DNA from 2 places in the Arthrobacter sp. FW306-06-A genome. Region 2 is predicted to be linked to the other one. Evidence: riboswitches for the same ligand, from Rfam matches in the RefSeq annotation. Region 2 holds a riboswitch; the other holds the start of a gene.
What was found. A riboswitch is a leader RNA that binds a small molecule or an ion and turns the genes downstream of it on or off. The one in region 2 is predicted to bind glycine.
Positions count from the first base shown of each region.

Region 1: it holds a riboswitch for glycine, as region 2 does, so the genes downstream of both, gcvP (aminomethyl-transferring glycine dehydrogenase) here and LFT49_RS22725 (methylenetetrahydrofolate reductase) in region 2, are expected to answer to the same signal.

Region 1 covers NZ_CP084552.1:935,008-938,410, reverse strand. Annotated here, with positions in the region: gene gcvP (aminomethyl-transferring glycine dehydrogenase) at 1-2,090, opposite strand, end outside; glycine riboswitch at 2,280-2,377, opposite strand; gene LFT49_RS04495 (TetR/AcrR family transcriptional regulator) at 2,471-3,007, opposite strand; gene LFT49_RS04490 (MFS transporter) at 3,092-3,403, shown strand, end outside.
Region 2 covers NZ_CP084552.1:550,019-553,421, forward strand. Annotated here, with positions in the region: gene cycA (D-serine/D-alanine/glycine transporter) at 1-338, shown strand, start outside; gene purU (formyltetrahydrofolate deformylase) at 335-1,261, shown strand; glycine riboswitch at 1,353-1,452, shown strand; gene LFT49_RS22725 (methylenetetrahydrofolate reductase) at 1,606-2,496, shown strand; gene LFT49_RS02725 (hypothetical protein) at 2,566-3,375, shown strand; gene LFT49_RS02730 (LamB/YcsF family protein) at 3,359-3,403, shown strand, end outside.

The DNA.
Region 1 (3,403 bases), 380 kb from region 2:
TGGGACACATCGCCGCCGAACTTGCCCGGCTGGGCGAGCCCAACGAGCGCGTTCAGGTTGGCGCCGTCGATGTAGACCTGGCCGCCGGCGGCGTGCACGGCGTCGCAGACCTCACGGACGTCGCCGTCATAGACGCCGTGGGTGGACGGGTAGGTGATCATGATGCAGGACAGGGCGTCCTTGTTCGCTTCGATCTTGGCCGTCAGGTCGCCGTGGTCGATGGTGCCGTCAGCGGCGGTGGCCACGACGACGACCTTCATGCCGGCCAGCACGGCGGAGGCGGCGTTGGTGCCGTGCGCCGAGGCCGGGATCAGGCAGATGTTGCGCTGCTGGTCGCCGCGGGAGTGGTGGTAGCCGCGGATCGCCAGCAGACCGGCGAGTTCACCCTGCGAGCCGGCATTGGGCTGGATGGACACCTGGTCGTAGCCCGTGATGGCGGTCAGGTCCGCTTCAAGGTCGGCGATCAGTTCACGCCAGCCGGCCGTCTGGGAGTCCGGCGCGAACGGGTGGATGGAGGCGAACTCCGGCCAGGAAATGGCTTCCATCTCGGCCGTGGCGTTCAGCTTCATGGTGCATGAGCCCAGCGGAATCATGGTGCGGTCCAGGGCCAGGTCACGGTCCGAGAGCTTACGGATGTAGCGCAGCAGCTGCGTCTCAGACCGGTGGGTGTTGAACACCGGGTGCTGCAGGTAGTCGGAGGAACGCTCGACGGCGGCCTCCAGCCCGAAGCCCTCGCCGCCGCCAACGGAACTCCCGGAAACGGTGGCGCCAAAGATGTCGCCCACCTGGGCGACGATGGCCGGCGTCGTGGTTTCATCAAGGGCGATGCCCACGGTGTCGGCGTCGATGCTGCGCAGGTTAATGCCCCGGGCCTCGGCGTCGGCGATGACGGCGGCAGCGCGGCCGGGGACGCGGACCGTCAGGGTGTCGAAGAAGCTCGCGTGCAGGACCTCAACACCGGCAGCCGTAAGCGAGGCCGCCAGGGTACGGGCGTGGCTGTGCGCCGTTACGGCAATTGCCTTGAGGCCGTCCGGGCCGTGGTAGACGGCGTACATGGACGCGACGATGGCCAGCAGCGCCTGGGCTGTGCAGATGTTGGACGTGGCCTTCTCGCGGCGGATGTGCTGCTCACGGGTCTGCAGCGCCAGGCGATAGGCGGGAACACCGGCGTCGTCCTTGGAGACACCCACCAGGCGGCCGGGCAGCGAACGCTCCAGGCCCTTGCGGACGGCCATGTAGGCGGCGTGCGGGCCGCCGAAGAACAGCGGCACACCAAAACGCTGGGCGGAACCCACGGCGATGTCGGCGCCCTGCTCGCCCGGAGGAGTGATCAGGGTCAGTGCCAGCAGGTCCGCTGCCACCGTGACCAGGGCGCCGCGCTCCTTGGCGGCACTGATGACTGCGGACTGGTCCCAGACGCGTCCGGAAACGCCGGGCTGCTGCAGCACGATGCCGTTGATGTCGCCTTCGGGCAGGCCCTGGGACAGGTCGGCGACCTCCACCTCGAAGCCCAGCGCCTCGGCGCGGCCCTTCACGATGGCAATGGTCTGGGGCAGGACGTCGGCGTCCAGCACGGTCTTGCCGTCGGCGGCGGGCTTGGCCTTGTTCGCGCGGCGCATCAGGAGCACGGCCTCGGCCACGGCGGTGGCTTCATCCAGCAGCGAGGCGTTGGCGATGGGCAGGCCCACCAGGTCCTGCACCATGGTCTGGAAGTTCAGCAGGGCCTCGAGCCGGCCCTGGGAGATCTCCGGCTGGTAAGGGGTGTAAGCGGTGTACCAGGCCGGGGACTCAAGGATGTTGCGGCGGATCACCGGCGGAGTGACGGTATCGAAGTACCCCTGGCCGATCAGCTGCACGGCCGTCTTGTTCTTCCCGGCAAGCTTCCGAAGCTCCGTGAGGACCTCGACCTCGCTGAGGGCGTCCTGGAGGCGGAGGGCGGTTTCCTGGCGGATGACCTTGGGAACGGCCGTGTCAACCAGGGAATCGACCGTGTCGTAGCCCACGGCTTTGAGCATGGTGTCGACGTCGGCCTGGCGGCGGGCGCCGATATGGCGGTCTACGAAGGTGGTGGAGGCTGGGGTAACCGACACGAAGGAACTCCATTTACTCAGGCGGCGCAGGGTACGCCACAGCTATTCGGGTTCCTCCCCGCTCTGTATTGGACCTGAGAGTTTCCGCGGAGCCTGCCCGGCAGGACCCGCTTGCACCGTCGGTGAGCACGGCAGTTCTTTCGCTCCCCAAGGGAAGAAGGACAACTGCCTGCTGCTTTCCAGAGGCGCCTCGCCGCGGCGGTACAGGGGCCTGCGAGATTCCTGGGGAGGATTTGCTCCTACGGCGCCTGCCTGTACTTCCGGCAGAACTCTCCCGCCGCAGATCAAAGGCTATTCACTTGTTGGCCGTGACGGCCGGTGGCGGCCCTCACAACTCTCCATTGTCCTACGCACCCACCCCTCCCGGCAAATGGCAAATCCTACCTGCGGAGCCGCTCCAGGGCGGCGAGGAGTTCCTCCACGTCAGCGGCGGCTCCCCCCGCCGGCGCGGGGGCCACCGACAGCATTGCGTTGAAGTAGAGGCCATCACCCATATAGAGAACTGCCTTCGCCAAGCCCGGACCGACATCCGCCGCAATCTCGTCCAACCAGCGCTGCTGGATGGCCGCGAACCGGCGCCGTGTCTCCTGATGCGCCACCTCGGCAAGCCTGGTGGCGGCGACGATGGCCCTGTCCAGCGGCGTGTCCGCCCATACCGAGGAACGGATGAAGTACGCCGCCGCGCCTTCATCGGCCGAGGCCATGGCATCGGCGTCTTCCCGGGCAAGGCCCTCCAGTCGGTCCAGCAGCACGGCAATGAGCGCTTCCTTGTTGGGAAAGTGGTAGAGCAGGCCGCCCTTCGACACGCCGGCCTTCCGGGCTACGGCGTCAAGGGTGGCAGCGCGCTCCCCCACCTCGATCAACAGGGACTCGAAGGCATCAAGGACCGCGTCGCGGGCTACAGGCTTTCGGGGCATGCTTCCCATCATGCCCTTCCCCGGGCGGGAAGACGGAACCGGCAGCCATTTCAAACTATACCGTCCGGACGGTATAGTTATTTCATGACGACTTTCACCAGCCCTGCGCCCACAGGCGCGGACAAGAACGCCCCGCGGCAGCCGTGGCGTGACTGGCTGGCGCTGGCCCTGCTGATGTTTCCCGTGCTCCTGGTCGCCGTGGACAACACCGCGCTGACCTTCGCACTGCCGGCCATTGCGCGCGCCCTGGAACCCACCGGGGTGCAGCTGCTCTGGATCGTGGACGCCTATCCCCTGGTACTGGCCGGCCTGCTGGTATCCATGGGGAGCCTCGGCGACCGGATCGGGCGCCGGAGGCTCCTGGTCATGGGCAGCCTCGGCTTCGCCGCGATCTCT
Region 2 (3,403 bases):
CCTTCCGCCGCCGCCGGCCGCACCTGCACGACGCATCGAAGTTCAAGATGCCCGGCGGTATTGCCATGGTCTGGGTGGTCTTCGCCTTCTTCGGCTTCGTGATCTGGACCCTCACCACCCAGCCAGACACCCTGGTGGCCCTGCTGGTCACCCCGGTCTGGTTCATCCTGCTGGGCGCCGCATGGTTCGTCCTCCGCCGCCGGCCCGCACACCAGGCCCGTTTTGCCACGTTCCAGGCTGAACTGCAGGCAGACCAGGACTTCGCCGACGCCGCATCCGGCAAGGCTTCCCGTCCGGGTGCCGCCGCAGAAGTGGGGGAAGAGCGGGTCAAGCGGTGATCGGCACGGAAACCCGCACATCGCAGGCGGGCACGGCCGCGGCCGGACAGCGCCAGGCCATGGTTCCCGAAACCGGCAAGGAATTCGTGCTGACCTTCCATTGCCCGGATGCCCTTGGCATTGTCCAGGCGGTGGCGGCATACCTGCTGGAGCAGGAATGCTACATCGTGGACATCAAGCAGTTTGGCGACAGGGCAAGCGGCCGGTTTTTCATGCGCATCCACGTCACCTCGCAGGTAGAGATGGAACTCGACCGCCTCCGCTCCGGTTTTGAACAAGTGGCCCGGGAATGGCGGATGGACTGGCGCCTGGAACGGCATGGCCGCAAGCAGCCCATCCTGGTGATGGTGTCCAAGTACGACCACTGCCTCAACGACCTCCTGTTCCGTGCCCGCAGTGGCGAGTTGCCCGTCCGAATTGCCGCCGTGGTGTCCAACCACCCGGACCTGGAACCCCTTGCCGCCTGGCACGGTGTTCCGTTCCATCACATTCCCGTGACCCCGGATACCAAGGCGGATGCTGAAGAGCGCCTGCTGGAGCTGGTAGACCACTACGCCGTGGAACTGGTGGTGCTGGCCCGCTACATGCAGGTACTCGGCGACGAAGCCACTACCCGACTCAGTGGCAAGGCCATCAACATCCACCACTCGTTCCTGCCCAGCTTCAAGGGTGCAAAGCCCTACCACCAGGCGTACGAGCGCGGCGTCAAAACGGTGGGCGCGACTGCCCACTACGTCAACTCGGAGCTGGACGAGGGACCCATCATCTCTCAGCAGGTGATCGAGGTGGACCATACGTATTCCGCCTCTGACCTGGTCACCGTTGGCCGCGACGCTGAATGCAAGGCACTTACCAATGCGGTGCGCTGGCATGCTGAAGGACGAATCGTTTTGTCCGGCAACCGGACGGTCATTCTGCGCTGATTGCCGGCCCATCCATGCGGCCGGCGCCGCATCCCATCCAGTGACGGGACGGGCGCCGGCCGTTGAACCACTACATCTGAAGACAGCCTTTCGAGCTGTGGCGGGAGAGTTCTCCCGGCCATTACCGGGCAGGCGCCGTAGGAGCAAATCCTCCCCAGGAATCTCTCAGGCCCATGTACCGTCACGGCGAGGCGACTCTGGAAAGCAGTGCTGCTCCGGCAGCGCTCACCGACGGTGCAAGCAGGCCCCGGCTGGGTTTGCGGAATCTCTCAGGTCCAATACAGAGCGGGGAGGGACCCGATCCATGCCGAGCCACCCGTGGCCGGCCGAACCTGGAGTTCCTCATGACGCCTCAGTCCCTTACGGCACCATCCCATGCATCAGTGCCTGCCGACCAGCCCACCGGCGGTTTCAGGCGGGAGCTGCCGGTCCAGATTCAAATCATTCCCGCTGAGGGCATTGCCGCCCGCGTCCAGGCCGACGTACCTGCCGGGACGGCGCTGACGGTGTCCTGCTTGCCCCGCGAAGGTGTAGGGGCAAGCATTCGCACAGCCATCGAGCTTGCCTACCTCGGCTTTGAGGTTGTTCCGCACCTGGCCGCACGAAGCATCGAAAGCCGGGCGCAGCTGGCCGGTGTAGTCCGGAACTGCCACGATGCCGGTATTGCCGAGGTTTTCGCCGTCGGTGGTGACGCAGGGGAACCGGCCGGGCCCTACGACAGCAGCCTTCGGCTGCTGGAAGACCTCGCGGAACTGTCCGGTGGCCGGATCCGGGCCGGCGTGGCGGGCTACCCGGAAGGACATCCGAGCCAAACTGAACTGCACATGCTTGATGCTTTGCTGGAGAAGCAGCATCTGGCCTCGCGGGTGGTGACACAGCTGTGCTTCTCGGCTCCCCGCATCCAGTGGTACGCCGAAACGCTGCGCCGGGAAGGTGTGCGGCTGCCTGTGTGGGCAGGGGTATCCGGGCGCCTTTCCCCGGGCGCAGCTGATTCGGGCCGCCCTGAAAATTGGCGTGGGCCCATCCCTGAAACTCCTGAACCGGCGTGGCCCCCTGGGCCGCCGCCTGCTCAAAGGCGGTCTTTACTCGCCCACGACGATCCTGACCCAAACTGGAGGACGGCGGAGTGGTGGAGGGTGCCCACGTTTTCACCTTCAATAATCTGGCGGACGCCAGCTAACGGGCGGTTGCCAGGAGGGCAGAGGTACGGGACGCGGGAAGTTAAGCATGCTTAGTGTTTATCCACATAGGATGGAAAGTGCACGGCAGCTAACCCGCTGCAGGTCGATTGAATGAAGGTGACCATGGCCCGGCGCAGCAATCCCGCATTACGCATCGCACAGGAAACCGCCCACAATGCGATGTTTGACGCTGACGGCAAGCCCAAGCCCGGCGTTCACAACATGCTCCTGAAGGCAGTACAGATCCAGCGGCCCCTGGTGGTTGCCTACATCCGGCGGCTCCAGAAGAAGCATCCCCGTGCCACCGCCGCGCAACTGGCAGACATTGCAGAGCGCGACTACTTGCGTGCCGTCGCCGGAGGGGGCGCACTGGTGGGCGCAACCGCCGTCGTTCCCGGGGTTGGAACAGTGGCGTCGCTGGGACTCTCAGCCGCTGCCACCGTAGGCTTCCTGGAGGCAACAGCGCTTTACGCAACCTCGCTGGCCGAACTTCACGGCATCCGCCTCACCAACCCGGAGAAGGCCGGCACCATGGTCATGGCCATCATGCTCGGCGAGGAGGGTACCGCCCTGCTGGGAACGCTGAGTGGCCAGGCCTCCGGCAGCGGCAACAGCGCCGCCAATAATTGGGGCAATGTGCTCTCCAAGTCGATGGTGGGTCCGGGCTTCGGCAGCGTCCGAAAGAGAATCCAGCACGCCTTCCTAAAGAACCTGCTCAAGCGGCAGGGTACCGCCCTGTTTGGCAGGGCCCTCCCGTTCGGCATAGGGGCCGTTGTGGGTGGAGCCGGTAACCTCGTGATGGGTCGTGCAGTGGCCAAGAATGCCCGTGAGGCGTTCGGGCCGATGCCGGACACCATTCCCGGGGAGCTGACCGCAGCTGCCGGACCGGACCACCTGACGCTGGAAGGCAACATACTTGGATCTCAACGCTGACGTAGGCCAATCATTCGGCTCCTGGACG